3 regions of the Paenibacillus pseudetheri genome follow, and region 3 is predicted to be linked to each of the others. Evidence: predicted binding sites of a transcription regulator. Region 3 holds the regulator's gene; each other region holds the start of a gene.
What was found. The regulator Rex, encoded in region 3, represses fermentation and respiration genes when NADH is low (regulators of the CRP and FNR family bind a similar motif). The targets are predictions, from matches to a motif close to TTGTGAAATATTTCACAA.

Region 1 (10,282 bases), on a different contig from region 3:
GCTGTTTCACTCGGCCTAGGCCTTGGTCCGGTCGCGGGCGGATCCATCGTCGAATATCTCGGCTGGATCTGGTTGTTCGCTGTAACGGCAGCTATTTTGCTTCTCGTGCCGTTGTTCCTTATCCTGTTGCCTAAAGAGGTACCCACCCGCGGCTCCTTTGATGTGCTTGGTGGGCTGCTCTTGGGCGTCGGCACCACCGGTCTACTGCTGTTCCTGACTAGTGGGCTGTGGGTGGCCTTGGTCGCCGGACTTGTCGCCATCGCTTTATTTGTTGGCCGCATCCGCAGCACGCCCGACCCATTTGTGATGCCCGCGCTTTTCCGTAACCGCTCATATCTCGTGCTGGCGGTGGTCGGAATCGCCTCCTATCTGTGCAGCTTCGCCACCTTGTTCCTGCTGCCACAGATTTTGACTCATCGCTTTGGCTTCAGTGCAAGTCATGCCGGGCTTGTGATCTTTCCGGGATCGCTGCTCGCAATCTTCGTTTCTCGTTCCGTCGGACGAATCATTGACCGTTATGGCAATGCGGGGATATTACGCTTCGCTCCACTGCTTGTGCTGACCGCTACCGTCCTGTTCGCATTCTTCGCTGGGCGGTCCTGGATTGCCGTTATGCTTATCTATATGATTATGAGTCTTGCTTTCACGACGTTGTCCAGTAGTGTATCCAATGAAATCTCTCGGATTCTCCCTTCCTCACAAATCGGCTCCGGGATGGGATTGTTCCAGCTACTACAATTCTTTAGCGGCGCCTTCAGCGTAGCTATGGCCGCAAGCGCACTGGAATGGCAGCGCGGACTGCCGCTCTCAGCAGCCTACTCCAACATTTACTGGGGACTCTCTATTGCTGCAATACTTGCCATCATCTCAGCCATTGTCTACCGCAAGAACAACCGAGGCAGCTCCCTGACCAATATGGCAGATGCAACAGATGCATAAGATTAATCCTCCAATGCACCTAGATATTATTCCACGCAAAAACACCTTGCGGCCCATTTCCGGGACTGCAAGGTGCTTTTTTATAAGTCTTAACGGTCCTTTAGACCACCAAATATTCAGCGTTCTTCTCACATTGGGTGCACTTTGCCGGCGGGTCCCAGTCAGAGAATTCCGTTTCCTTCAAATCTACTACATCTGGTGCATCTTCATACTCGTCCACAAACAAATCAATAGCTAATTCTACATGTTCTTTGCATACTACATACATTCAACCAAGCATCCCTTTCTGTGCCGCTACGGCCTAATACTCCTTCTATTGTTCTACCATACTTCCCACGAAAATGGAACTCCTATCTATCCATTCCAGCAATCTGTTCATCCATTGTCTATATTCTTGCCCTGCACCAAAAAAAGATTCCTCCCACCCCGAAGGGCAAAAGGAATCTCTTCACTCAACTCTCTCTATTTTCTATAAATATTATCTTAAACTCTCCATCCTACCCTAGAAACTCCACCGGACGATCCAGCTCATATAATCTGCGGTAACGCGGTTCTTTTTTCATCAGCTCCGCATGGGTCCCACGCATTTCTACCGAGCCATTTTCCATAAAAATCACTTCATCCATCTGCTCCGCACCGACCAAATGATGCGTTACCCAAATTAGTGACTTACCCTCCATGGCTTCGAACATTGTCTTCAAAAGATCACGTTCTGTCCGTGGGTCCAGCCCTACAGTCGGTTCGTCGAGTATGACAACAGGTGTATTTTGCAGCAAAATACGAGCTAACGCTATCCGCTGACGCTCTCCACCGGAGAAACGTTGCCCCGCTTCACGGACAAAGGTATCATATCCATCTGGCAACGAGGAGATCAACGTATCCATTTTGGCTAAGGTACCAGCTTCCTTAATTGCTTGTTCGGAAGCCTTCGGATCACCCATACGAATATTGTTGGCTACCGTAGTGTCGAATAAGTGTGGACTTTGATTAAGCACCGCTATAATAGAAGGAATATGCTCTCCATAGGCATCTGCAGCGATACCATTAATCGAAGCCGAGCCGTCAGAAGGCTCAATAACACCTTGAATAGCCTTTAATAACGTCGATTTACCCGCACCACTTCGGCCGATGATCGCAATCTTTTTACCTTGTGGAATATCGAGACTGAGATCGCGAACCGACCAGTTAGCCTCTGAACCATAGTGGTAACCTACATTTTCGAGCTTGATGTGAGCACTCTTCATGGCCTGTGGTAGAGCATCGACTACAGATACAGATGCTTTTTCAGACACGATGTTCTGCTCAGTTCCATTTACACCAGACAATCGCTCTAAGGAGTTACGGTACTGCGGGATTTTCTCCACTGCTTCAGATACTGGCAGAAAGGCATCTGCTACAGGAAAAACAACCAATACGAACGCCGCAATCAATGTACCCGCAATAGCACCATCTGCAAACTCTCCAGCGGCCCAATACAGCATAGAAAGCACACCAATCCCAATTACCACTTGCCCAATGAACGTACGAAGACGTGCCCAGCTGCGCAGCGCTGCATCGGTTTTGGCTACTTTTCTCTCATCTGCTTCATAAGTGTCTACGAACTGGCTTTGTCGTCCACTAATGACCCAGTCACCCATACCAAGTACGGCGTCAGTCAGCTTTTGATAGAGACGATTACGCTCTACTTTCACTTCACGTTGGCGCTTCTGTGTGAACAATAGAGACAAGAACGGCAACACAACTACTAACACCAATATATACAGAGCCATCAATAGCGCAAAGGCGATATCAAAAGTGCCCAACGCAATCACTGCCGCTCCATAAATCAGCAAAGCAATGATGCTTGGAAAAACGGTGCGCAGATACACATTTTGTAAATATTCAATGTCATCCGCAAGCATCCCGAGAATATCCCCAGTTCGGAACCGTGACGATAGGAACAAGGCTTGAGGCTCCAAAATATTGTACAGACGCACACGCATCTTAGATAGAATTCGCAAAATCGTGTCATGCCCAACTAAACGTTCTACATAATGAATGACAGCCCGGCTCGTTCCGAACGTACGCACACCTACAATCGGTACATAAATCATTAGAATATTTTCGACGGGTGTAGACGCTTTTGAGATCAGAAATCCTGAAGTATACATTAATGATGAGGCTGTAAAAATCGTCAACGCCCCAAGCACGATAATAAGCACAAAACGCCAAAAATACGACGATACATACGGAGCAAACCATCCTTCGCGTTTCAATGGATTCCCTCCAATTGCGACCCAATCAACTCATAATACGCACCCTTGCGGGCAAGCAACTCCTGATGGGTACCGATTTCTGCCACTTGTCCTTGCTTCATTACTACAATAACGTCCATATCGAGCATCCAGTGCAGGCGATGTGTAGCCAGAAAGACCAGCTTTCCTTCAAAAAGAGGCACCATCGTCTCCTTCAGCTCATATTCCGTCTCAATATCGAGATGTGCCGTTGGCTCATCTAATAACATAATCGGACGACTGCTGAGTAAAGCTCGAGCCAGCGCTACCCGCTGCTCCTGCCCACCACTGAATGAACGACCTCCGCCGCCGATCATCTCATCCAAGCCATTCGGAAGGGTTGCCACCAGCTCCGATAATCCAGTAGCTTTTACAGCTGCAGCCACAGCTTCCATAGAGGCCTCAGGGTAATAGAAACGAATATTATCAGCTAATGTACCACTAAAAATATAAGGGCGCTGCGGGATATACGAAGTCTGCTTTCGCCAAGCCTCATCCGTTAATGCGCTAACCGTTGTACCGTTAACCGTGATACTTCCTGAAGTAGGGTGTAAAAAACCACCCAATATATCGACTAGTGTAGATTTACCGGCTCCACTCTCTCCGATAATCCCAATTTTGCTGGCCCCTTTAAATTGCAGGTTCACCGCTTCCAGCGAAGAAAGACCGGCTTCCTCGTATTTCACACTAACATCATTTAATGTAAGTACACTTTTTTCATGCCAAGTGAATATCTCTTCTGATGTTTTCGGTGCTGATTTCAATGCTTGGTCACCATTAGAACCTACTACTTCAGCTTTCACTTCATCCTGATCTATAATGCTCTTCATTGCCTCAGCGGCTTCCTTACCATCGAGAGTAGCATGGAAATCCGAACCCACCAATCTGACAGGCAAGAAATATTCCGGTGCCAAGATTAGAATGGTTAAGCCCGTAACCAGTGTCATCTGATCGTTGACCAGACGCAGCCCGAGACTTACCGCTACGGAAGCAACGGATAACATCGTAAAGAAGTCCAGCGCGAACGAAGACAAAAAGGCTACTCGCAGTGTACGCATCGTCGCCGAGCGATATCGATCGCTGACGGTGGCAATACTCGTGCTATGACTACGACTGCGGCCCAGAAATTTCAGCGTTTCTAGCCCACGGAGGGAGTCTACGAAATGGTTAGATAAGGTGCGATAAGATTTCAGCTGACGATCCATCTGCTTGCGAGCCGTCATCCCGATCAAGATCATAAAAACAATAATAATCGGCATGGTGATCGTTAGAATTATCCCACTCGCGGTATCCATCTTGTAGATATAAATAAGCACCAAAATCGGTGTAATTGACATCCCTACCATTCTAGGGATAATCGCTTCTAAATATGTGCGGAACTTGGTTACGCCTTCCAACACTAGTGTGACAAGATCCCCGGTTCCACGCCCGCCCACCATTCTGGGTCCAAGCTGGAAGAGCTTATCCATCATTTCCCTCCGCATGTTGCTGCCCGTTGCTTCCGCAAAGCGGTAAGAGATACGGCTCATCAGCATGGCGCAAGCATGGCGCACTAGAAATGCAAGAAGGAACAATAGCGAAGTAGCCCATTGTTCCTTCAGAGGTTCTCCCGCAAATAGCGCAGAGATGACTTCTGCCAGCCATTTGGCCAGCAGAAGTATGGACATGCTTTGCACCAGGGTAAGGAGGCCAACGATCAAAAAGACCGGCTTAACTCCTTTATACCCAAGCAAATTTTTATCCATTAGTATTCAAGATGCTCCTTCTCGTGAACGCGTTTATGAAAGATAAAGTAACTCCAAATTTGATATCCCAAGACGAATGGAAGGATGGTAAGTGCCACAATCGTCATTACCTTTAAAGAGTAATGCCCCGAAGCCGCATTGGTGATTGTCAAATTAAAGGCTTGATCTATTGAACTAATCATAACACGTGGGAACAATCCTACAAAGATAGAAGTTACGGACAATGCTATTACCGCTCCTGTCATGCCAAAAGCATAGCCATCCTTCTTCTTCGTCATGAAATAACCCGATAATATGAACGCGATAATTCCCAGCGCTACTATAATCATAAGAACTAAACCACGTTGTTCGAAAATATCAGTCATATAATAAGTCATTACCACGAAAGCAAGCAATAAAGCCCCAAGTGGCAAAAGCAATCTTTGCGCCATTTTTCGAGCACGAGCCTGTAGATCACCCACTGTACGCAGCGTTGTGAACATGAGACCATGTACCAAACAAAGAAGGACAACAGTCACACCAGCTACTACGGTATACACATTTACGATATCTGTAAAACCTGCGTACATTTGCATATCCCCATCAATCGGCAAACCTTTGATGAAGCTGGCGAACACCACAGCAAGGAGGAACGGTGGGAGGAAGCTGCCGAAAAAGATACAAACATCCCAAGTTTTTTTCCAAGCTACGGAATCCCGTTTGCCTCTAAATTCAAAAGCAACACCACGTGCAATCAAAGCTAATAAAGCAAAGACAAAGGGAATGTAGAATCCACTAAACAATGTTGCATACCACTCAGGGAAAGCCGCAAACATTGCACCCGCAGCTGTAATTAGCCATACCTCATTTCCATCCCAGAAGGGTCCGATCGAGTTAATCAGGATCCGGCGCTCTGTATCATTCTTAGCGAGAATTTGTGTTTCCATCCCTACGCCGAAATCGAAACCCTCCAGGAAGAAGAACCCTATAAACAGAACTGCAATGAGTACAAACCACAATTCATTAAGAGAAATCATTGGGCGCCCTCCTCGTTATATGGATCATGCGAATCCCCGTGATCGTTATCCATCGCATAAGGACCTTTTTTAATCACTTTCATAAACAAACCAATCAGAACTAATCCGAGAATGGCGTAAATCGCTGTAAAAGAAATAACAGAGAATAGAACCTGACCACTTGTAATATTTGGCGACACACTGTCTTCCGTTGTCATCAGTCCGAATACCGTCCATGGCTGACGCCCGAATTCGGTCATGACCCAACCCGCTGTATTTGCGATTGGAGGAAGCAGTATTCCCCATAACATAAACCGCATAAACCAAGTGTTTGGACGGTCCATCTTTTTGCGCCACATTAAATACATTGCGTACATACCCATTACGATCATTAACGTTCCTGCTAGAACCATGATCCGGAAACTCCAGAATGTTGTACGTACTGGCGGGATATAGTCACCGGGGCCATAGGTTTGCTCATACTCAGCTTGCAGCTCAAGCATACCTTTAACTTCACCGGAAAATTTACTGTATGAAAGGAAGCTCAGCATATACGGAATTTGAAATTCTCCAGTACTTTCTTGCTTCTCAGGATCAATGTTTGCCCATACGGTCCAAGGTGCCGGGTCACCACTCTTACCCCACAGTCCTTCGGAAGCCGCCATCTTCATAGGTTGAGTCTCAACCAAATACTGTGCTTGCGCATGGCCTGCCACGGCTACACCAATAGAAGAAATGATACCAACGATCGCTGCAATTTGAAAAGATTTCTTAAAGAAAGATACATCTTGTTTCTTCAATATCTTATACGCACTAATACCCGTTACGAGGAAGGCGCCTGTTGCATACGCAGCAAGTACCGTGTGCGGAAATTCAACCAGCAATTGTCCGTTCGTAATGAGCGCGAAGAAATCATTCATTTCTGCCCGTCCATTATTTATCGCAAATCCCACAGGATGCTGCATAAAGGAGTTCGCTGCTAAGATCCAGAAAGCAGATAACATCGTTCCGAATGCTACCAGCCAGATGGATAACAAGTGCACTCTTTTGGACACTTTGTCCCAGCCGAATATCCAGATTCCAATAAAAGTAGACTCCAGAAAAAAGGCTGCCAATGCTTCAACTGCAAGCGGAGCACCGAAGACATCACCCACAAAACGTGAATAATCAGACCAGTTCATCCCGAACTGAAATTCCTGCAAAATCCCTGTAACCACCCCTACTGCAAAGTTGATGAGAAACAGCTTTCCCCAGAACTGCGCCATTCTTTTGTACTCTTCATTGCCTTTTCTAACGTACATGGTCTCCATGATCGCAATCAAGAGCGCTAGTCCGATTGATACCGGTACAAAGAAATAGTGGAATATTGTCGTCGACGCAAATTGTATGCGCGACAGCATTACTGTATCCATATTTTTCCCTTCCTTCTCCCCTTTTCGTTAATTATATTGTGTCAAAAATTTAGACGTACTTTTGTGATAAATGTCACACAAAGGGGTGCTTTTAACGGTGAAATTCAAATGATTTGTGACAAAAATCACAATTTATCTTAAAAAAAGCAAAAAAAATAAGACGGTTTGACCGTCTTGAAGTTGTTCACTGCTCTATAACAAGCTTGACTCATAAAGGCATTGGTTAGGTAATGGAAATACCCTTCTTCAGCGATTTGAGATCGCCATTCGAATTAAGCAATAGTGGCAGCATCTTCGTGCTGCGAACCATTGGAGAGTCACATAGACGGCAAGAAGGCGCATGTTCAAATGCGAAATTATCCCTCATCCATCCGTTGCATCCATCATTGGTACACGCCCAAATCGCGGTATTTTCTTCCGGTATTTCTTCCAAAGGTTTCTTCCGGTAGTTCATTGCCGTTCCTCCCATCCTGTAAGTCAATAGTGATTAACTAGATATAAAAAGACCGTCCCAACTTTCATCAAGCTGGGACGGTTTCTTCTATTATTACAGTTTTACAACGTTTTCGGCTTGTGGTCCACGGTTGCCTTGAACAACGTTGAATTCAACGCGTTGGCCTTCGTCCAAAGTTTTGAAGCCGTCGCCAGTGATTGCGCTGAAGTGAACGAATACGTCGCTTCCGCCTTCAACTTCGATAAATCCGAATCCTTTTTCAGCGTTGAACCATTTAACTGTACCTGTTTGCATGTGTGTTACCTCCACAAATTTAAATTAATATGTTCTTTTTATCTTCAAACAAAGAAAAAATTCACACATTGAAAAAGGTTGTATTACCAAATATAACAGCCCTTTTCAATGCGAAAATTAGGGACTAAATGTATGATTGATATCATATTACCACACCTGATTAGCAAAGGCAAGCTAGCATCCGTATTTATCCGGTTCTACCCTAATAAGTATTACCTTCCAATGTAAGGGTTGCCAGTCAGCCCAAAATTCATTAAATCAGCTTATAATTTCCATATTTATCAAAACTTTAGAAGAAACCGCTCCCCGCTAGCGATACAGAGTATCGCTATTTCAGGAAGGTCTACCTTCACAACTGAAGGGGTAGTCCGCTCTACTTGTCATTACTGCTATATCATTATATGCTGACTTCCAGCATATTATTCCTCTGGTTTTTCAAGAAGTTTAACTGTGGTCTGATTCACTTTCCCATTTCGATAATAGGTAATCTTTAGATCCTCACCAATCTTCGTCTGATCATATAAATACTTGCGAAGGGAGAGCGTGGATGTAATAGGTTCATCATTAAATTTCGTAATTACATCATTGAACTGTATTCCCGCTTCCTGTGCAGGTCCAACAGCATCCAGAACCACAACCCCATCCTTAACATTGTTCGGTAGGTTCAGTTCCTTGCGTTGGTCCTCTGCAAGAGGAACGTAGGGATTGTTTAAATCTACCGAATATACGCCTAAGTAGGAACGAGCAATACGCCCTTTCTCAGCCAGTTCATTAGCGGTATCTATCACATGGTTAGCTGGAATAGCAAAACCCAGCCCTTCTACACCTGCATCGGAGATTTTCATCGTGTTAATACCGATGACTTTACCATCCAGATCCACAAGCGCCCCGCCGCTATTACCTTCATTAATTGCCGCATCGGTCTGAATGACCTCTTGCTCCCAATCATATACGCCGTCCTGATTCAAGGATACGGGAACCTTCCGTTCAGTATAGCTGACAATACCTGAAGTCAATGTGTCACCAAGTCCTAACGGGTTACCGATGGCAATGACCGTTTCACCTAGACGAAGCTTCGAGGAATCCCCGAGCTTTGCGATTGTATTGATACCCTTGGCGTCAATAGAAAGCACCGCGATGTCACTCACTTTATCCGTTCCAACAAGTGTAGCTTTACGGGTCTCGCCATCCACTGTTACGACTTCAAGATTGCTAGAGTCTTCGATGACATGGTTATTAGTAATAATAAATGCTTTATTATCTACCTTTTTATAAATCACTCCAGAGCCTAACGCTGACTCATCCAGAATGTTCAATTCTTTATTATCTTCTTTATGATTGATAATACTTACTACTGCAGGACGAACCGTAGCAGCGGCTTGAATGATACGGTCAAACGGATCACTGCTTGGGGTAACCTCCCCAGATGTTACTACCGACTTCGGGGCAGTTTCGTGACTCATTTGTCCAGTAAGCACACTGAATAAAAACACTGCCACCACAGCACTGATTAAGGAGCAGAAGGCGGATATTTGCCAAGTGGATAAGCCCTTGCGCGATCTTCGCACAGAATGCTTGCGGTTAGCAAATGATCCCTTTGATGCTTCATCCCCTCTGGACCGTGATACTTTAGTTGAATAGAAATCGTCATCAAACAATCCCACCGAAAATCTCCCCTTTCTATTGCCAACCGTTCACAGTATCTATAACCTGAACCTCTAGCAATCACGTTCCAAGCATATACCTCTGCATCCTTTAGACTCCAACAATCACTAAAAAGTTTCACTTTATCCATTAACCACACAATAGTTTCAGTTAATCGAAAGAATTTTAGAATCTTTCAATATATCTTCTCTACTAGGAATATTTTGTAACTTAAAAGACTACACTAATAGAAAGGTTCCATAAATTTAGAGTTTGCTTATCACGTCTATAATTGTATCACAGGCAGCCCTTAATTCGTGATTTTCCTGAGGTAAAAAGCCTGCGAATTTTTTACTACTTCAGTTCTGCTTTTACTACATAAGGAGGTATAATTATGAATTCTTTTTCCACAAGTATGGATCTGGTGGAGTTTATCGGTAAGCTTGGTGATTTAAAGGATGAACACTACCATATGACCCTTGCCTTCAGTGCAATGATCGAATTGATGATCGATAAAGGCCTGATC
Region 2 (10,282 bases), on a different contig from region 3:
CAGTGCCTCAACGGTACAGTGGCTATCAACGGGTTATATGTTGGTGAACGGGATTATGATTCCTTCAACAGCCTTTTTGATTCAAAAGTATACCGCGAGAAGGTTGTTCTTAATCGCCATTGGATTATTTGCGATAGGAACCTTTATCGGCGGATTAGCACCAAGCTTCCCTGTGTTGTTGATCGCCAGAATGGTTCAGGCTTCAGGGGCTGCGATCATGATGCCATTATTAATGAATGTATTGTTCACTACCTTTCCGCCTGAGAAACGTGGTTCAGCTATGGGGATGTTCGGGCTGGTTATGATTTTTGCACCAGCTATCGGACCTACATTATCTGGATGGATTATTCAGCACTATGAATGGCCTGTTCTATTCTTTATGATTGCCCCAATCGCCGTATTGGTGTTCATTCTGGCCTTCTTTAAATTGCATGATCCTAAAAAAGATGTAGTAATTAAGATCGATTTCTTATCTGTAGTTCTATCAGCGATTGGTTTCGGAGGTCTACTATACGGCTTCAGTTCCGCTGGGAACAAAGGATGGGACGATCCAATGGTCTACTCCGCGCTTATTATCGGAGCGATTGGATTAGTGATCTTCATTATGCGCCAAATGAAGATGAAGGAGCCTATGCTTAACTTCAGAGTGTACAAATATCCGATGTTCGCTTTATCCTCAGCGATTTCGATTACACTGAATATGGCGATGTTCTCAGCGATGATGTTAATGCCGATTTACCTGCAAAATATTAGAGGTATTTCACCTCTGGATTCGGGACTTCTAATGTTGCCCGGTGCGTTGATTATGGGAGTTATGTCACCAATCACAGGTAAATTGTTCGATAAATTCGGCGGTAAGGTCTTAGCGATAATCGGTCTAGCGATTGTAGTGATTAGTACGTATTTCTTTAGTGATTTGACTGAAACAACTAAATATTCGACACTCATGATTCTATATTCTGTGAGAATGTTCGGGATCTCTATGGTGATGATGCCAGTTATGACCAATGGTTTGAATTCTATCCCAGCCAAATATACGCCGCATGGTACAGCCATGAACAGTACGATTCAGCAAGTATCAGGGGCGATTGGTGGGGCACTGCTCGTAACCATTATGTCTAACAGTACTACTTCACATGTGAAAGATATGGTCGCTGATGCTGTAAGTAAATTAACGACTAAGCCTTCGGCAGACCAATTGCTTGGTATACAAAATCAAGTCATTGCGAAAGCTACTATTGAAGGAATTAACGATGCATTCTTGGTATCTGTAGGCGTAGCGATTATTGCATTTATTCTAGCCTTCTTTATTAAAAGAGGTGTACAGCCTAAGGAAACGGCAGAAGAGAAAGTGACTGCAAAGAAAGTAGCTGCTAAGCAAGTTACAACGCATTAGTCTATATTCAAAAAGGCGCTCACCTTATAGGTGAAGCGCCTTTTTTTGCAAATATAAGAAAGTAAAGATTACTTATAATGATGTGTTAATCTTGGACCATCCTGAATGACTGTGATGGAATTGTCGTTTGCGACATATAACCTGTTCGTTAGTGGATTAAGTGCGATGTTTACGCCTGTTACGGAGGGGAATACCGCGATTCTTTTAAACGTACTGGCGTTATACACGGACATTCTGTTCTTATTGAAATTACTGACAAATAAATGATTTGTAATCGGGTTGATGAATGTGCTGGAGGAGGAAGATAACACTCTAGTTGCAATCACTTTATTGGTATTTCCATTAAGCACAAAAAGCTTCCCTTGTTTAACCTGTTGAGCACTGGACACGTAAACACGGTTTGTAAGCGGATTAAGGATGACCTCGCTTTGTAACCGTCCAAGCTGTACATTCTTGAGGAGCTTGTTGGTGCGGCCATTGATCACGGAAAGAAAGCGGCTTAAGTTGTTCGCTACATAAATACGGTTCGTAATCGGATTTAGCGCAGGTGTGATTACTGGGTTGTTTCCAACCTTGATGGTTGCTATTACAGTTTGTGTACTACCGTTGATGACCGATACGGAATTGTTTATCGTGTTCGTTACATAAATGCGATTGGTACGTTTATTAATGACGATAGCGGAAGGGCGGCCACCGATCTGGATAGTAGTCCGAATGCAGTTCGATCTGCCGTCGATGACGGTTACGATGCCAGAGGCGCTCGACACATAAATCAGGTTCGTTCGAACATTAACGTTAACACTAACAGGGTTGCTGCCCACTTGGAGGGTCTTGATTACACGGTTTGTCCGTCCGCTAATTACAGATACCGTCCCATCGCGGAAGTTGGTGACGTACACACGGTTTGTTCTTGGGTTGATGGCAAGCTTGAGCGGAAATCTACCTACATGTATTGTTGCAATGATCCGATTGGTCAGGGTGCTTAATACACCAACAGTTCCGGCTGTAGTGTTAGGGTTTACGAAGTATACCCGATTGGTAATGGGATTTACCTCAATATCTCCGACAGGTACGGATGTAGGAACTGTGGTTATGATGGTGGGTAACGCCATGATATAACCCCCTCTTCAAATGACTAGATGCTTCATTATATTTAGGCTTAGGCAAAAGGGTACTACATATATCGTTGCAAGATGTACCTCTGAGGTATAGAATGATATTCCCAAATCTACATTTAAGGTTAAATGTAAACGCTATATTTCAGGGGAAATGAGATCGATTGGAGGATGGAGGATAAGATGATGAAATCAGTGTTGTCGGATATTTTACTAACACCTGATAAGTTGCTGCTTCATAGCGAATTACTAGAGGAGATTGGAAAATACATTACGCAAGAGATCCTAAATCATCCGTTATTGCAAGAGGATCGTCAGAGGGTAAGCATTATCCTAGATGGATCGACCGCACTCGGGGTGGTAGATGGGCAGTCGGATGTAGATGTAATCATTATTTGTGAGGATGAATCTTACAACAGTATTAATCATCGGTTCGAGGAAGCGGGGCTGATTCCGGAACACAGTAGTTTTTTTATGGATTTAAGGCTTCCGAGTGGGAAGACAGGGCATTATACACTCCATAAAATATCTGATATCAAAGAAGCTTTAATGAGCGGGGATATGGAATGGCTGTGGAATGCATCAGTGTCCTATATTTACTACGATCTGCTGGATCTGAAGTCACTTTTTCATTCTTATGTTCCACTCCAACCTGAAGTTCTAATGAGATTTCGTAAGAATTCATACATACAGCTAAGAAGCTATGCCAGAAGTCTAGATAATCCTGTAGTTCGTGGCGACGCCTTTCCTATCTTATTCTTAGCGGTTTCCCTTTATAAAGAAGCTTTACGCTGTGCAATCACCATTGAAGGTTATCCGTATCCCTATGACAAATGGCTTGTTCCCGTAGCGCAGCAAACGGTCGTAGGTCGAAAAATTTTGGAGTGTGCAGGCGATTTTTGGAATTATCTTAGAGAGGATGCGTCCTTTGCTCCCATGTACCAGGAGGACAATAATTTTGTCAAAATGGAAAAACAATTTCGAAAGATACTCTTGGAGGAATTTCGCCTGAGAGGGATCGATGAACCTTGGTTAATAGAGTGGTGGAAGTTTTTGGAGGAATAAACGGAGTAATAACGCTGACTATCCTTATTGATTACGGTAAGGTATACTGGAATGAACTTTTCAGTAAGAGGTGATTAAATGGCTGGGACAGTCTCTATATTAGGCGTACCTTTTTCAAAACTAACACTAAACGAGACAACACTTCATCTAACAAAACATATTCAATCCGGAGAACCGAAGCTATTTCATTTGATTACGGCGAACCCGGAAATTACGATAACAAGTCAATCGGACGAGCTGCTTCGAACCATACTCCATGAGGCAGATTTGATTACTCCTGACGGGATTGGCATTGTGCTGGCATCGAGAAGAAAAGGTGACCCTATAGCTGAACGAGTTACGGGGTATGAACTACTTCTTGAGCTGCTCGCGCAAGGGAATAAGCTGGGCTGGAGCTTTTATTTCTTGGGTACGGATGAGCATACCAGTTGTAAAGCGGTCGAAAAGATCACAGAGCGATATCCGAATGTGAAAATTGCCGGAAGACATAATGGTTTTCTTACTAAAGATGAGGAACCGGCCATTGTGGCAGAGATTCAGCACGCACAGCCAGATTTCCTGATCGTTGCGATGGGGGCTCCGTACTCTGACAAGTGGGTTTATAAGCATAAGCAGGCGCTTTCTCAGGTTAAGGTTGTTTTTGGCGTGGGGGGAAGCTTGGATGTTATAGCGGGAAAAGTGACTCCAGCCCCTGCGATATGGAAGAAACTCAATTTGGAGTGGCTGCATCGACTCATCTTCGCACCTGTGGCCAAAGGACAAAAGTCGCGTTGGCGCAGGCAAGCAGTTCTTCCTAAATTCGTGTATCGAGCTATGATTAGGAAATAAGGTATAGCAGTAAATATATAGTCTTTCGCTATTTCTGCAATTTGTAGAAGTAGTGAAAGACTTTTTTTGTGATCGCTTTACAGGAAGTATGCCGTAAGTATTTATGGGAGAATATTGGCTGGAACAATTCCAATATATTACTGATTGCTTTTTTAAGAATGTTGTAGGGTGAGATGCTCACACGATAGAAGATCACAGCTGCCTAGAGTCCTATTTTCCAATTGCTTCTTTTATTGCTTCAATTATAGGTTCATTGATGTCACACATATGGAGGTTGCAGCTGAGTGGATACAAAACATTTTACAAGGAGGATCAACACTTCCACCAGTACCGTTAATACCACAACAAGAGGTTGTAGAGAAGCAGACGGAAGAGTATTTACAAGGAAACGTAGATGACCTGCTCCAGCACATGATTGATTCGGTGCTCGGTAAAATTAATGTCCCGGCAGAGCGATTGTCCTCGAAAGAGAAGATTGAACTTGTGAAAGTACTTAACGAGCAGGGTGTGTTTCTACTTAAAGGTGGAGTTTCTCAAGTCGCTAAGTCCTTGGTGATATCTGAGCCAACAGTTTATCGTTATTTGCAAAAAATTAAGTGAGAATAAACAGAACTCTAAAGAGAGGAAGTGGGCTAGATGACAATAGACTTTGATAAGGTTGTTAGCCGATATGGGACCAATTACGCTAAATGGGATGGTATGGCGCAAGTTTCGGGCAGAGAAATGATAGCGCTTTCTGTCGCGGATATGGATCTTCAAGCCCCTCCACAGGTGATAGAGCGAGTAACGGAGATGGCGAAGCATGGCATATATGGATATACCGATCCTTTTCCACCTTATTATGAGGCAGTTCAGGGATGGATTAAAAAAGCCTACGATTGGGAGGTTCCGCAAGAATGGATCGTGTTTTGCCCTCGTATTGTGCAAGCGGTTTCTCTGATCATTCAGAACTTCACTCAACCAGGTGACCAAGTGTTAATCCATACTCCAGCCTATCAGCCGGTTGCCAAATCGGTAGAGCTAAATAACCGCGTATTAGTGGAAAGTCCACTTCGTGAAGTAAATGGGCGTTATGAGATCGATTTTGCTGATATGGAGTTTCGAATGCAAGCAGGGGTTAAAATTATACTGCTCATCTCACCGCATAATCCGGTTGGATGGGTATGGACACGAGCTGAACTAGAACGAATCGTTAGCTTGTGTACAAAGTATGATGCTTATATTGTCTCGGATGATATTCATGCCGATTTTATCCATGAAGGCCATGAGCATACGATAATCGGGAAGATATCAACCGAGGCTGAGCAGCGTTCCTTTAGCTGTACTTCGGGCTTGCATCCGAAGAACTTGGGACGTACCATCGAGGATTCAGCGGCGATTACCGAGCCTATTCTGCCTTGGACAGCTGCAGGTGCTTATATGGCGGGAACGCTGGGTGTTGCAACATTAGACTATTTACCTTGGGCTGTTCTCTGTTGGACAGGAATAATCTTTGCGACGATATGGGGCTTCACGGGATTCGGTATTGCGAAGTTAACGCCAGAGCAACAGGCAGAAATGCTAAAGGAATATGACGGTAACACTAATGGACAAGTTGGATAAGGAGTCTTTTAAAATGACAAGTATGCATAAAGAAATTGTAATAACAACGGATGCACCTAGTGCAATTGGACCTTATTCTCAAGCTGTAAAGCTTGGGAACGTCCTATATACTTCAGGACAACTCGGACTAGACCCGGTTAGTGGGACTTTTCCTGCTACGGTTGGGGAACAGACGGAACGGTCGTTGCTGAATGTCAAAGCCATAATGGAAGTGGCGGGTACAAGCATGGACCAGGTAATAAAGACGACCGTTTTCCTAAAGGATATGAATGATTTTCTTAAGGTGAATGAGATTTATGGAAGGTTTTTTGCTCAGCGTATCCTGCTCGCAGCGCAGTTGAAGTAGCACGTCTGCCTAAGGATGGGCTCGTAGAAATTGAAGTTATAGCTTATATACCATAAGTAAGGCGAAGACAGTCCGTACTACCCAAATTTGTGTTTCAAACGTTGATCAGAAAATAAGGTAGGAGGCCGCCCTGGATAGGGCGGTTTTCTTTGTGTAGTAAGCTGAGGAGGATTTTTTTGGAAATTTAAATGAAAATATTCATGAAAATGTAACGGTAATCATAACTAATTACAAAAATACCTTCACAAAACATCGACTTTGCGTTATTATAAATGTGAAAACATTCACAAAGGGGCGTTATAAAGATGAAGAAAACAACAAGTACTGCTCTCATTCTCATTCTCTCTGTCATGCTCGTAATCGCAGGCTGCGGTAACAGTAATAGCAACAGCGCAGGTAATAGTAATGGCAATGAGAACAAAAGTAAGGTAAATGAGACGGCAAAAAATGATAAAGCTGAAGCCGTATCAGGCGCATCAGAGGCTAGCTACACACCACTGGATCAATTAAAAGATAATTATGATATCGTTATTGTTGGTGCTGGTGGTGCGGGAATGTCTGCTGCACTGGAAGCTAAGGCTAAAGGCTTGAATCCGGTTATTTTAGAAAAAATGCCGGTTGCAGGCGGGAATACAAGTAAATCCTCTTCAGGGATGAACGCTTCCCAAACGAAATTTCAAAAAGAGCAAAGCATTGAAGATAGCAATGATAAGTTTTATGAAGAGACACTAAAGGGCGGGCATGACACGAACGATAAAGAGATGCTTCGTTTCTTCGTTGACAATTCCGCAAGTGCGATCGATTGGTTGGATTCGATCGGAATCAAGCTGAACAATATTACGATCACAGGCGGCATGAGTGAAAAACGTACCCACCGTCCAGAAGACGGCTCTGCGGTAGGCCAATACCTTGTCAAAGGATTGGTTAGAAACGTACAAGAAAAAGAAATTCCACTGTTTGTGAACGCGGATGTTAAAGAAATTACTCAAAAAGACGGTAAGGCTAACGGCGTCAAAGTACTCTTTAACCAAGCTGATGAAAAAACCATTACAGCGAAGGCAGTTGTTGTAACAACAGGTGGTTTTGGATCCAACATGGATATGATCTCTAAAGTTAGACCTGATCTGGAAGGATACGTTACGACTAACCAAATCGGCAGTACCGGCGATGGCATCAAGATGATTGAGGCGCTTGGCGGAATCACCGTTGATATGGATCAAATCCAGGTTCACCCAACAGTTCAACAAGAAAAATCTTATCTGATCGGGGAAGCTGTACGCGGCGAAGGTTCTATCCTCGTGAATAGCGAAGGCACACGGTTCGTAAACGAATTGACTACACGTGATAAAGTTACCGAAGCGATCAATACACTTCCTGAAAAAGCGGCAACGCTTGTCTTTGATTCCGGCGTCAAATCACGCGTGAAAGCAATTGAACAATATGACAAAATGGGCTTCGTAATCCAAGCGGATACCATCGAAGCATTGGCGAAAGAAATCGGTGTTCCAGCCGATAAGCTAAAAGCGACACTTGATACTTGGAACAGCGCAGTAAAGAACAAGAACGATGCTGAATTCGGCAGAACAACAGGGATGGATAACGATTTGTCCGCTGGTCCTTACTACGCTATTAAGATCGCCCCGGGGATTCACTACACCATGGGCGGCGTGAAGATCAATACGAACACAGAAGTATTAAATAAAGACGGCGCTGCTATTCCTGGCCTGTATGCGGCTGGTGAAGTTACAGGCGGATTGCACGGTCAAAACCGGATCGGCGGTAACTCTGTAGCAGAAATCATTATTTTCGGCCGTCAAGCAGGGATTAAATCTGCAGAGTTCGTACAAGCACAATAAGATTTAACTGCTATTCTGGTTAAAACAAAAGAACCGCTTGGGCTAATTGAAGCCCGGGCGGTTCTTTGTTTGATCTCACGTTTAAAGTGAGTGGAGTAACCCCCATTCAAAAGTTACTTCTCGCTTTTAGCTTGTTCTTCTCGCATCCACTGTGACAGCTGGCGTTTGAGTTTAAGGAATTCTGGGGAATCCGTAATCTCATCGCGGCGTGGCCGTGGAAATGGCACGTCAACAGTATGTAGGATGGAGCCGGGGCGGCCCGAGAATACATAAATACGATTCGAGAGCAGCAACGCTTCTTCGATGTTGTGGGTTATGAACAGCACGGAGCGGCGATTCTCCTCCCACAGCTCCAGCAGCCAGCGCTGCATTTCACTGCGAGTTAGTGCATCCAGTGCGCTGAAAGGTTCATCGAGCAGCATCAACTCCTGCGGAGCCAGCAATGCTCTGAGAAAAGCAGCACGCTGCTGCATCCCACCAGACAGCATATGCGGATAAGCCTGTTCGAATCCATTCAAGCCAACCTTGGCGAGCCACTGGCGCGCTTCTTCACGAGCTCCATCCTGCAGAGCGCCTTTGATTTCCCCGGCTAGCAGTACATTATCTTCAATCGTTCGCCAAGGAAAAAGCGCAGGCTGCTGCGGCATATAACTGATTTCACCACGTTGACCTGTAACGATCTTGCCGTTCATGCGGATCGTTCCTGCATCGGGCTTCACTAGTCCGCCGATCATATGGAATAAGGTGCTTTTTCCACAGCCGGAAGGACCGACGATCGAAACGAACTCTTGCTGCTCTACCTTAAGAGAGACGTTGTTCAGCACGTTCGTCTCGCGGCGACGATGGGTGAAGGACTTGGAGATGCCGCTTACTTCGAGAGCAGGTGGTGCAGTATGAGCTTCAGGAGAGCTTATGATTTCTGTTGTTCTTTGCTCTATTTGCGTCGCTTGAGACATACAGGCATCTTCCTTTCTATGAGTTACGGCGCGGTTTCCAGCGAACTAACCATTTTTCGAGCAAGGCGATAATAGCAAAAAGTACAAGACTCAGGAGCACAATAATAACAATAGCGACAAACATCCGATCCGTACGGTAAGCGGATTTTTGCAGGAGCATATAATAGCCAATCCCTTTATCCGCGCCAATCCATTCAGCGACCACGGCTCCCATAACCGCATAAGTAGCAGATATTTTCACACCGGAAAATAGTGCCGGGATAGAAGACGGAAGCTCCAGCTTGGTGAAGATTTGCCACTTGCTTGCGCCCGCCATTTTCATATAATTCATCATGACCTGATCACTTTGAGACAAGCCGCCCATTGCAGCGACGGCTACCGGGAAGAAGCATACCAGTGTAATCAGCACGATTTTGGGCAAAAGACCGAAGCCAAACCAGATGATAAGCAGTGGTCCGAGTGCGATAGAGGGAACATTTTGACTCAGAATAATGAGTGGATAAAAAGCCCGTCTAGCCCAAGGTAAAAGATGCAAGATTAGAGCAACGATCAAGCCTACACCTGTACCAATAGGAAAACCGATTAATGTGAGTCGGAGCGTAGCCATCGTATGAGCCCAGAGACCTGAGGCATTACTGGTGGATTCGCGAGCAATATCAGCAGGACTCGGCAGAATCCAGGATTCGATATGGAATAGAGAAACAGATAACTGCCATACGGTTAAAAAGAAGACGACCGCCACAAGGGGCGGCCATATTAGCTTCCAGGTCGATCTCACGGCCGATATTTCTCCGTCAGTTTGTCCATGCTGATTCCGTTAGGGTTATGAGCGATTTTGATCTGGGAGATCACGCTTGGACTGCCTGCTTCGATCAGCGCCTCCTGCATTTGACGTACAACCTCCAGAAGCTCGCCCAGCTCACCTTCCATAGTAGTTTCCAGTGGATTCACCTGATGTTTAACGCCAGATTTTTGAATAACTTCAATCGCTTTATCTACGTAGGGGATGGAGTCCTCATTGTTTGGAGTCTTAGGAATTACTTGAATGCTTAATAGTGTGTTAGCCACAATAATCAATCCTCTCAAATTGTATAGGTAACCTCAAAAAGCCAACTTTG
Region 3 (10,282 bases):
ACCAGCGTCGTCCAGGTGCTGCGGGTCCGCGAAGCTTGGACCGCTGCCCTGGAGGCAGTGCCACCGGGGGAACCGGGCGGCACGGATTTACTGCGGCGGCGCTGGATCGCCGCCGTGCTTACCTTCGGCGTGGAAGCCGCCGAAGGGTGGCTCTCGCTGCTGGCGATCCTGCCAGCAGATGCCCTTCCCGCTGCTGACAGAATCCCAGCGGTGCCTGCAAGAGACTGGATCGCACAAATGCCATTGAAGAGTCTCTCGGAGCTTGCTGTTACAGGCAATGAGTTGGCGGAAGCGCTTGAGAAACGTCCAGGACCTTGGCTTGGCAATATGCTGAGTGCACTTCTGCAGGCGACTGCTTCGGGAGATCTTCTTAACAATAAACAAGAATTGCTGCTTGAAGCAAAAAGGATGGATGGACATGAGCTATGAAAAAGCGCTGTCGCTAACCGGATTGAAGCAGGAAGCTTCTGATTCGAATTGGCTAGACAGAGTTCAGCTCCTAGAGTCTGTCGTATCTACTCAGGAGGAAGCCAAACGATTGGCGGAAAACGGTGCGCCAGAAGGAACAACCGTAATCGCTGAAGAACAGACCGGTGCTAGAGGGCGAATGGGTAGGAAATGGTTTTCTCCTCGTGGCAAAGGCATTTGGATGAGTATTGTATTGCGTCCGAATTTACCTTTGTTACAGACTCCTCAGTTAACACTGCTTGCTGGGGTTGCTGTCTGTAAGGCAATTCGCCGTGTAACTGGAGTAGACGCCGGGATTAAATGGCCAAATGATTTGCTTGCAGGCGGTCGAAAGATATGTGGAATTTTGCTCGAGTCTTCGCTAAGAGAAGGAGAGCTTCATTATTGCATCGCCGGGATTGGAATTTCTGCGAACTTGACTGAAGACGATTATCCTGATCACCTGAAGGAAGTAGCGACTTCTCTTCGGATTCAGCGGGGCGGTGTCCCTATTGACCGTTCGGAGCTGGTAAGAGCTGTATTGAATGAGTTAGAGCTGCATTACAATCTATACATGGAACAAGGTTTTAAACCTATCAAAGAGCTGTGGGAGTCGATGTCAGTTACTTTGGGTCGCCAAATCGCTCTGAATAGCCCTCAGGGACGCTCTGAAAGCATTGTGGTAGGTCTGGATGAGTTAGGTGGACTAATCCTTAAAAACAGCGCAGGAGAGATTTCAAGCGTATGCTCAGGTGAAATCGAGCTTTTATAAATCTTTTTTTATATGACAGGGTATCATCCCTTGTCATATTTTTTTCGTGTATTTCCGAGTCCTTTTTGTTATACTATGGGGCAGAGGCGGTATCGTTTTGCGAACTGTACTCTTGATCTTATGAACTTATAATGGTTTTATTATTGGAATCACCTTCATAACTGCGTTAGACGGTTACGTTGGATTCTGCTCTGAGCCGTAAGGACCGAGACAGAAGGGACGATCGCGAGTGACTCTTTTTTGCCCTTCGGACCTTTTTAGCAAATCGTTGCTAAAAGGTTTTTTTGTTGCGATTTTTACGGGGATGTAATTTCAAAAAGGAGGACGAAGAGAGAAATGGCAAACAATCAAGCGCTTAATATTGTGAAAATGAAAAAAATGAAAGCAGATGGTGAGCGGTTAAGCATGCTGACTGCTTATGATTACCCATCGGCTCTACTTGCTGAAGAAGCCGGTATCGATCTTATTCTGGTGGGTGACTCCCTGGGAAATGTGGTACTTGGATATGATACAACTTTACCTGTTACGATTGACGATATGGTCTACCACACTCGTTCAGTAACTCGGGGCGCACAAAAAACATTCATTGTGGCAGATATGCCATTTATGACCTACCACGGAAGTATAGATGAAACCTTGCGGGGTGTGCGCAGACTGATGCAGGAAGGGCGGGCTCATGCCGTCAAAATGGAAGGCGGTCTCGAAATTTGTGAGACTGTTACTGCGGTTGTAGCTGCGGGAGTTCCTGTGCTGGGGCATATTGGACTTACACCACAATCGGTAAATATGATTGGTGGCTACCGCATTCAAGGTAAGGACGCCAAAGATGCAAAACGTCTGATGAATGAAGCTAAAGCCCTTGAAGCGGCAGGTGCTTTTGCAGTGGTACTGGAGCTGGTGACAGAAGAAGTAGCACAAGCGATTTCTGAGGCACTGAGCATTCCGACCATTGGAATTGGTGCAGGCCGTTATTGCGACGGTCAGGTATTGGTTTTCCATGATTTGCTACGTTATGCCTCACCCTACCGTGAGAAACGTTTTGTCAAAACCTACGCGGATGTGGGTAATGTAATTCGTGAGGGTATCAGCCAATATGTACAAGAAGTGAAGGACCGTTCGTTCCCAGATGAAGGCCATGTTTTTAAGGCGGATGAAACCGTTCTGGAATCTTTATACGGCGGCGCCGGAAAGGATGGGGAATAAAATGAGAGTCGTCAGAAGCGTTAAGCAACTGCGCGAGGCCTTGGAATATATGAGACAAGGTGGGCATACCCCGATTGGGTTTGTTCCAACAATGGGATACCTGCATGAAGGACATGCCAGTCTGCTTCGGCGGGCAGGAGAAATGAGCAACACGGTCGTCATGAGCATATTTGTGAACCCGCTGCAGTTCGGACCGAATGAGGATTTTGATTCCTATCCGCGCGATGAAGAGCGTGATTTGGAGCTTGCGGAACGCGAAGGTGTCGATATTGTATTTATCCCCAGTGTGGAAGAAATGTATCCACAACCTACCCGGACTACTGTCTCGGTATCAGAGCTTACCACTCGACTTTGTGGGGCTTCGCGTCCAGGGCATTTTAATGGCGTAACAACAGTTGTTAATAAACTATTCAATATCGTGCAGCCAGATTATGCTTTCTTCGGGTTAAAGGATGCTCAGCAAGTAGCTGTACTCCGCCGAATGGTATCCGATTTGAATATGAATGTTGAAATTGTGCCTTGCCCTATCGTTCGTGAAGGAGATGGACTTGCACTAAGCTCGCGTAACGTATTCTTATCTCCGGAGGAACGTTCTCAAGCATTGGTGTTATCTCGTTCCTTACGTGAAGCACGTCAGGCCATTGAAGAAGGAAAAGTTACAACCGTTGCTGAAGTGCGGGAATTGTTGACATCGGTTGTATCCAGCTCACCTTTGGCGGTCATTGATTATGCGGAAATACTGACATTCCCTAATCTGGAAGGCTTAGAGAACGAAGTTTTATTAACGGATGTAAATGGGGAAATTATTATAGCGCTTGCCGTGAAGTTTGGCAGAACGCGCTTAATTGACAATAATGTATTTATTCCAAAGGAGGTTGCCGCTCTTGTTTAGACATATGATGAAATCCAAAATTCACCGGGCGACGGTGACAGAAGCGAATTTGAATTATGTGGGAAGTATTACCATTGATGAGAACTTAATGGAAGCGGCAGATATTCTTGAGAATGAAAAAGTGCAGATCGTGGATAACAATAATGGTTCACGGTTAGAAACCTATGTTATTCCAGGGCCTCGCGGCAGTGGTGTGATCTGCCTAAATGGTGCAGCTGCACGTCTTGTTCAACCGGGAGATACAGTAATTATTATTTCGTATGCGATGCTGTCTTCGGAAGAACTGGAGTCGCATAAGCCAACGGTGGTATTCGTGGATGAGAACAACAGACCTGTGAAGCTGGCTGATCATGAATTGCATGCTACAATCGCTTAAATTATGGACTTACGCCATGTAATGAATGGCAGGGATGAAAGACCCCGTTCTCGCAGAAAATGAAGTCAGGCAAGCTGAACTGATTTCATCTTCAGTAAGGGGGGATAGCCCATGTTTCAACATTTGTTTGCTGAAATGAACAAGGTGCTTCAGGAGATCGTAACAGATTACCCTACAGCGGAGGGTGCCCGCCGGAATGAGCTTTTATGCAATTATAATATGCTGCACCGACTTAGTGATAAAGTGATGGATGAATGGCTGGCCTTTGCTGAGAAGCTAAGTCACTTTCGTGAAAGTGTAGATTTTACGACTGTGGTTGAAGAGGAAGTGCCAGAGCAGGAAGCACCCGAGCTGTGCATGGATACTTTTGTTAGAGGTCAGGGGTATTATAAGCTGCTGATGTTTGGAAAATGTATTGAACAGTTTAAGGAAGTTATTGTGCAATATCCGGATAGCCTGGCTGCTCGATTATATTTAGCCATCTCTTACCTGCAGGAGGGGGAGGGGGAAGCTGCTTGGAGTCATCTGAACCATATGCTCGGTTTGGTACGGGAAACCAAGCTGAAGGCAATGGTTTATAACGCTTTAGGTTGCATCAGGGCCTCTCAAGAACGTTTCAATGAAGCGCGGGAGCTGTTTGGCCTTTCTTTGCAGCTTGACCCGGCACTTCCTGAACCAACCGTTAATTTGGAGGTTTGCCGCCGCCGAGGAGGTAAGCTTCATTTCGGAAATCAGCTTGTTTCATTATTGTAAATTATTACGTTTACGGTTTATTATTCCGCATTTTCATTCAAGCGATGCATCCCCTGAACCAGTGGTGTGCATCGCCTTTTTTCGCAACTTCTGTTATGCTGATTAAGAGTCTCAATTGAAAGGGAATAGAATTATAATGAAATTTGCCGTGCTTGATTTTGAAACAACGGGAACCCAATCCGTGGGTGAAATTATCCAGGTTGGCCTTGCAATTATAGAAGAAGACCGGTCCATCTCCCGGGTATATGGTTCCTACGTCAAGCCCGGAACGCCGATACCTCCTTTTATAACTGGTCTAACGGGGATTACCGACGATGATGTAAAGGATGCACCTGAGCTGGATGAGATGATGATGGAGCTTGTCCCACTCTTGGATGATGTTGTGCTTGTAGGGCATAATGTCGCATTCGACTTCCATTTTTTGCAAAATGCTTTAGACCGATGTGGGTATTTACCATTTCAAGGGCGGATTTTAGATACGATTGATTTTCTGAAAATCTGCTTTCCTTCCCTCACATCCTATCAACTAGGATCAGTTAGTGCACATTTTGGAGTGACGCATGATCGTCCGCATCAGGCAGACAGTGATGCACTCGCAACAGCTCTTGTATTGCTGAAATGTTTGGAGGAGCTCTACGATTTGCCTCTGCTGACGATCCAGAGACTCTGTGAGCTGTTTACGGAAGAGGATAGTGATCTTGGTTGGTATTTTGATGGTCTGCTGCGTGAACGGGAAGCGGAGACGCTTCAGCCCGAAGGTGATCTGACTTTCTATCGTCAATTAGCACTTGCTGTAGGAGACTGGAACGAATTAGCTCCACCTCGAGACGAGCATGCTGAGAATCCACTACACAATTTATCTTTTACAGATTATATGGATGAAGTAACGAAACGACTTAAAGAAACTTTGCCACAGTATGAAAGCCGAGAAGCTCAGGATATTATGATCAATGAGGTGATGACGGCACTTGCCGAAGATAAGCATTTATTGATCGAAGCAGGGACAGGAACCGGCAAATCCCTTGGTTATTTATTGCCTGCCATATACCAAAGCGTACGAACAAGTGAAAAAGTCATGGTCAGCACTCATACTATTAATCTGCAGGATCAATTGCGTGAGCGTGATATTCCTTTGTTAACACAGGTAGTTCCTTTTCCATTTAAAGCTGCAATTTTTAAGGGCAGAGGGCATTATTTGTGTCTTCGTAAGTTCGAACATAAAATTAATAAAAAAGACTTTATAAGTCCGAGGGAAGATGCGCTTACTGCGGCTCAGATGATCGTTTGGCTGACACAAAGTGAATCAGGAGATGACGAAGAGCTCAATCTAAGTGGACGTGGCGGAGATTTCTGGGAGACGGTGGCAAGCGATACCGATTCTTGTCTGGGTCGCTCCTGTCCTTGGTTCCGTAAGTGTTATTATCACCGGGCTAAGCATGAAGCTGGTATTGCAGACGTGGTCATTACGAACCACTCTAAGCTTTTCGCAGATGTTAAGGCTGGGCACCAGCTACTTCCGGCTTATGAACATCTTGTAATAGATGAGGCCCACCATCTGGAGGACGTGGCTGGCAAGCATTTAGGCATGCATATGAAGCATTTCACGGTGGCGCATACACTATCGCGTCTTTATAAGGATAGTCGAAATGGCCAACTTCCTACGCTGCGTCAAATGCTTCAGTCATCAGGCAGTGAGGAAGCTTCTGAATGGAGCGGAGTGATCGATAGAATCTATCCGGACCTGCTTACCGTAAAAGAAACCTGGGATCTGCTTAGTGATAAACTATTCAGCCTCTTGCCGGAACGTAGCGATGCAGCGGCGGGAGAAGCTGGACAGTTAGTCATGCGGCTACTTCCTACCCGTAAACCGAAAGATTGGGATGAATTGGTTGCTCTAGAGAATACTATGAATCTGACATTAAGCGAAATTATCCGTAAAGGTGATAAAATGCTTAATGAGATGCGAGATCAAGAAGGTCAATCTTCCTCAGATAGTCTAGTTACCGATATTAGCGGCTTATTTAAGGATTTAGCTTCTATACGTGAGCAAGTGCGGTTTTTTATGGGATTAAACGATGAGAATGTAGTATATTGGCTGGAGGCGAATGGGAATTATCGTAGTAAATCGCTACAGCTGTATGCCGTTCCTGTTGATGTTAGTACTCAGCTTAAGGAGCTGTTTTTCGACAAGAAGAAAAGTATCGTGCTAACTTCGGCGACACTCTCTGTCGACAAATCTTTCCAGTTTATGATTGATAATCTCGGACTTAATGAAGCTGCGGAAGAGGGGCGTCTGATGACATCACTCCTGCCTTCTCCCTTTAAGTATCGGGAGCAGGCGCTGTTAGTTATTCCCCGGGATTTCCCTAGTGTGAAGGGTAGTGTGGGCGATGCCCGATTTGTCGATACACTCGTACAGTCACTTGCAGAAGCAGCGATTACAACACGTGGGCGGATGCTTGTCCTGTTTACTTCTTACAAGATGCTACGTCAGGTTTACGATCCTCTGAAAGAGGCTCTGGCTTCACAAGAGATCGCGGTGCTAGGTCAAGGCGTGGAGGGGGGCAGCCGTAGCAAGCTGATCCGCCGTTTTCAGGATAGTGCAGCCTCTGTACTGTTAGGAACAAGCAGCTTTTGGGAGGGTGTAGATATTCCAGGTGAAGCATTAACATGCTTGGCGATCGTGAGGCTTCCATTTCAACCGCCAAACCACCCCCTAGCGGAAGCAAAGTCTGAGTTATTACAAGCCCAGAAAAAGAATCCGTTCATGAAGTTGTCTGTTCCTCAGGCGGTTATTCGCTTTAAGCAAGGATTTGGAAGGCTGGTACGGACAGCGCAAGATCGGGGTATTGTTATTGTGTATGACACAAGGGTGATTGAATCTCACTATGGGAAGTATTTCCTCTATTCGTTGCCTGGCCCGAAAATGGAGCATATGCTTACGGATCAAATGGTTCCTCGTATAGCGGAGTGGTTGGAAGACGGAGGCGTTTCTTGAAAAGAACGTCATCGATCTTATTAATCACTCTACAATGAAGGGCGGTATAAGAATACCGCTCTTCATTGAGACGAGGTGCAGAAATTTTGATAGGATTTGAACAGAATATTACTTAAATTAGGAGGTAAATTATGAAATCGGATAAAATATCAGAAGCCGTTGTTCGCAGACTTCCTGTGTACTTGCGTTTCTTGAATGATCTCCAGAAACGTGAAATATTAACCGTTTCCTCACAAGAACTAGGACAAAAACTTGATTTAAATCCCGCTCAAATCCGTAAAGATTTAGCTTATTTTGGAGACTTTGGCCGAAAAGGTATCGGGTATGACGTAACTTATCTTATTGAAAAAATCCGCCATATTCTGAAGCTGGATCAACAATTGAATGTGGCTCTAGTAGGTGCTGGTAACCTTGGACATGCATTATCTAATTACAATGCTTATTTGAAAGATACTATGAAGATTACCGCTATATTTGACTCCTATGCACCTAAGGTAGGACGGAAAATCAACTCTCTTACCGTTCAACCGATGGAGGAGCTTGGTCAGACGGTTCGTGAACAAGGGATTCGAATTGGGATTATTACAGTGCCTGATTCAGAAGCGCAGAATGTAGCTGATATTCTCATTGAGTCTGGCATTGAGGCGATTTTGAATTTTGCACCAATGATTCTAAAAACACCACCGAATATCCGGGTTCATGCTGCCGATTTTACAACGGATTTGCAAAGCCTTGCTTATTATTTGAAAGACGGAAAGGAAGAAAGCGGAAATGAAGAGCAGTAAAACGATTATTAAGGGCGGGCGATTTCTTATTCCGGGAACGGATGAGCCGGTTCTGAGTGGATATATGACTATTGAAGATGATTTGATCACTTACATAGGAAAAGAAGAGCCTTTAATGGAAGATGGTGTGCAAATTGTTGATGGCAGTCGTCTGCTGTTTATGCCAGGTCTGGTAAATACACATGGCCATGCTGCAATGTCATTGCTTCGTGGTTATGGAGATGATTTAGCACTTCAGGTGTGGCTTCAAGAGAAGATGTGGCCGATGGAAGAGAAATTCACCGGAGAAGATGTATACTGGGGAACCTCCTTATCAGTACTAGAAATGCTGAAAGGTGGCACTACAACCTTCCTGGATATGTATGATCATATGGATCGAGTAGCTGAGGTAGTCGAATTATCAGGTATTCGTTCCGTACTGATGAGAGGCGTAATTGGCTTATGTCCAGAGGAAGTACAGAATCACAAGCTTGCGGAAGCGATTTCTTTTGCGCGCAACTGGCATGGTAAGGCTGACGGCAGAATTACGACGATGATCTCGCCTCATGCCCCATATACTTGCCCACCGGACTTCTTCGTTAAGTTTGTACAGGCGGCACATGATTTGGATTTACCAATGCATACCCATATGTCCGAGACGAAACGCGAAGTGGAGCAGAATGTGGTGGATTACGGACTGCGGCCTGTAGCGCATTTAGAGAAGCTTGGAATGTTCACACGTCCGTCTATTGTTGCTCATGGCGTTCATTTGAATGATGAAGAGATCGAGATTCTGGCTCGTCATGATGTAGGTGTGTCTCATAACCCAGGAAGTAATCTGAAACTGGCTAGTGGAGTGGCTCGGGTTACGGATCTTCTAAAGGCTGGTGTGAAGGTGTCATTGGGTACAGATGGTGCGGCAAGCAATAATAATCTGGATATGTTTGAAGAGATGCGTCTTGCAGCCCTCATCCATAAAGGTGTAAGTGGTGATCCGACGGCTGTTCCAGCTCCGGAAGCGCTGCGTATAGCTACGGAGTATGGAGCAAAGTCTATCTTTTTAAATGATGTGGGTAGACTCGCTGCAGGCATGAAAGCGGACTTTATCGCGATTGATATAGACCAGCCGCATTTGCTACCACACACAGATCTGTTGTCTCATGCTGTATACTCTGCCAGTGCCAAGGATGTTGAGCATGTATGGGTGAACGGTAAACAGGTTGTAAAACATGGACAATGTGTAACGTTAGATGAGGAAGCAATCCGTCGTAAGGCGCAAGAATCCTTTGATGGACTGCTTAAACGGTAGTCTAAGATCAAAACGAATAACTGAAAGGCTGTGACTTTCTGCGATTGCAAAGTTACAGCCTTTTGTGTTTCTGATCATTAGATCATTGAATTGGATATGAAACTTTGGATAAACACACAGGTGTGTTATATAATCAAAAAAGATATATTACTAGAAAGGGAGCTGCACCTTGAAGAAAAGGAAAAAATGGATCCTCCTGGGGTCAGTTCTGATTCTGCTCCTTCTGTTCGGACTTATCCAGTTCTATGCTTATATTATGAAAGATCAATGGAACGAGCGAGATATCGCTAAGGATGTCGCCAAAACCAGTGCTGGTCTGACAGAGGTAACCAAAGCGCAGAAATCCGTGTGGGATGAAAATGCGGTGTACTGGGTCTTAACAGGGAAGAATGAAGCCGGGACCGAGTTGATGGTTTGGGTGCGTTTTACTGTAGACGGGAAGTTTGTTGAAGGAACCGACGCAGTATATGCTGAAGAACTAAGTAAAGGGACCTCTGAAGCGAAAATGCGTAGCCTTATAAAAGCCGATCTTCCGGACATCAGCATTGAGCGGTTGTTGCCAGGAGTGTATAACGGGGAGTATGCTTGGCAGCTTTTTTATAAACAAAGCGGTCGATATTATTATCAATTTTATCGGTTCTCAGATGGGGCTCGAATGGGTGAAGGTTACAGTTTACCTAGCCGCTAAATTAAACAAAAGCATTATAGGAGAAACAAGCGGATCATTTATGGTTCGCTTGTTTTTGTTCAAACGGATATTTGTTTGAT

Region 1: the regulator Rex is predicted to act here: its motif matches at 7,478-7,495, upstream of L1028_RS14180 (cytochrome ubiquinol oxidase subunit I).
Region 2: the regulator Rex is predicted to act here: its motif matches at 6,625-6,642, upstream of L1028_RS07415 (flavocytochrome c).

The regions. Positions count from the first base shown of each region.
Region 1 is NZ_CAKMAB010000013.1:95,124-105,405, forward strand. Features, by position in the region: gene L1028_RS14155 (MFS transporter) at 1-939, shown strand, start outside; gene L1028_RS14160 (CxxH/CxxC protein) at 1,040-1,207, opposite strand; gene cydC (thiol reductant ABC exporter subunit CydC) at 1,437-3,194, opposite strand; gene cydD (thiol reductant ABC exporter subunit CydD) at 3,191-4,957, opposite strand; gene cydB (cytochrome d ubiquinol oxidase subunit II) at 4,957-5,973, opposite strand; gene L1028_RS14180 (cytochrome ubiquinol oxidase subunit I) at 5,970-7,364, opposite strand; gene L1028_RS14185 (cold-shock protein) at 7,588-7,818, opposite strand; gene L1028_RS14190 (cold-shock protein) at 7,912-8,112, opposite strand; gene L1028_RS14195 (S1C family serine protease) at 8,532-9,776, opposite strand; gene L1028_RS14200 (hypothetical protein) at 10,151-10,282, shown strand, end outside.
Region 2 is NZ_CAKMAB010000006.1:81,615-91,896, reverse strand. Features, by position in the region: gene L1028_RS07450 (DHA2 family efflux MFS transporter permease subunit) at 1-1,396, shown strand, start outside; gene L1028_RS07445 (YncE family protein) at 1,465-2,508, opposite strand; gene L1028_RS07440 (nucleotidyltransferase domain-containing protein) at 2,695-3,576, shown strand; gene L1028_RS07435 (WecB/TagA/CpsF family glycosyltransferase) at 3,655-4,404, shown strand; gene L1028_RS07430 (helix-turn-helix domain-containing protein) at 4,672-5,004, shown strand; gene L1028_RS07425 (MalY/PatB family protein) at 5,041-6,006, shown strand; partial or broken gene L1028_RS07420 (RidA family protein) at 6,029-6,408, shown strand; gene L1028_RS07415 (flavocytochrome c) at 6,658-8,208, shown strand; gene L1028_RS07410 (ABC transporter ATP-binding protein) at 8,322-9,164, opposite strand; gene L1028_RS07405 (ABC transporter permease) at 9,181-9,942, opposite strand; gene L1028_RS07400 (thiamine-binding protein) at 9,939-10,232, opposite strand.
Region 3 is NZ_CAKMAB010000004.1:97,197-107,478, forward strand. Features, by position in the region: gene L1028_RS04890 (CCA tRNA nucleotidyltransferase) at 1-429, shown strand, start outside; gene L1028_RS04895 (biotin--[acetyl-CoA-carboxylase] ligase) at 419-1,219, shown strand; gene panB (3-methyl-2-oxobutanoate hydroxymethyltransferase) at 1,556-2,422, shown strand; gene panC (pantoate--beta-alanine ligase) at 2,472-3,314, shown strand; gene panD (aspartate 1-decarboxylase) at 3,307-3,690, shown strand; gene L1028_RS04915 (tetratricopeptide repeat protein) at 3,802-4,443, shown strand; gene dinG (ATP-dependent DNA helicase DinG) at 4,580-7,441, shown strand; gene L1028_RS04925 (redox-sensing transcriptional repressor Rex) at 7,573-8,226, shown strand; gene L1028_RS04930 (amidohydrolase) at 8,213-9,514, shown strand; gene L1028_RS04935 (cell wall elongation regulator TseB-like domain-containing protein) at 9,684-10,202, shown strand.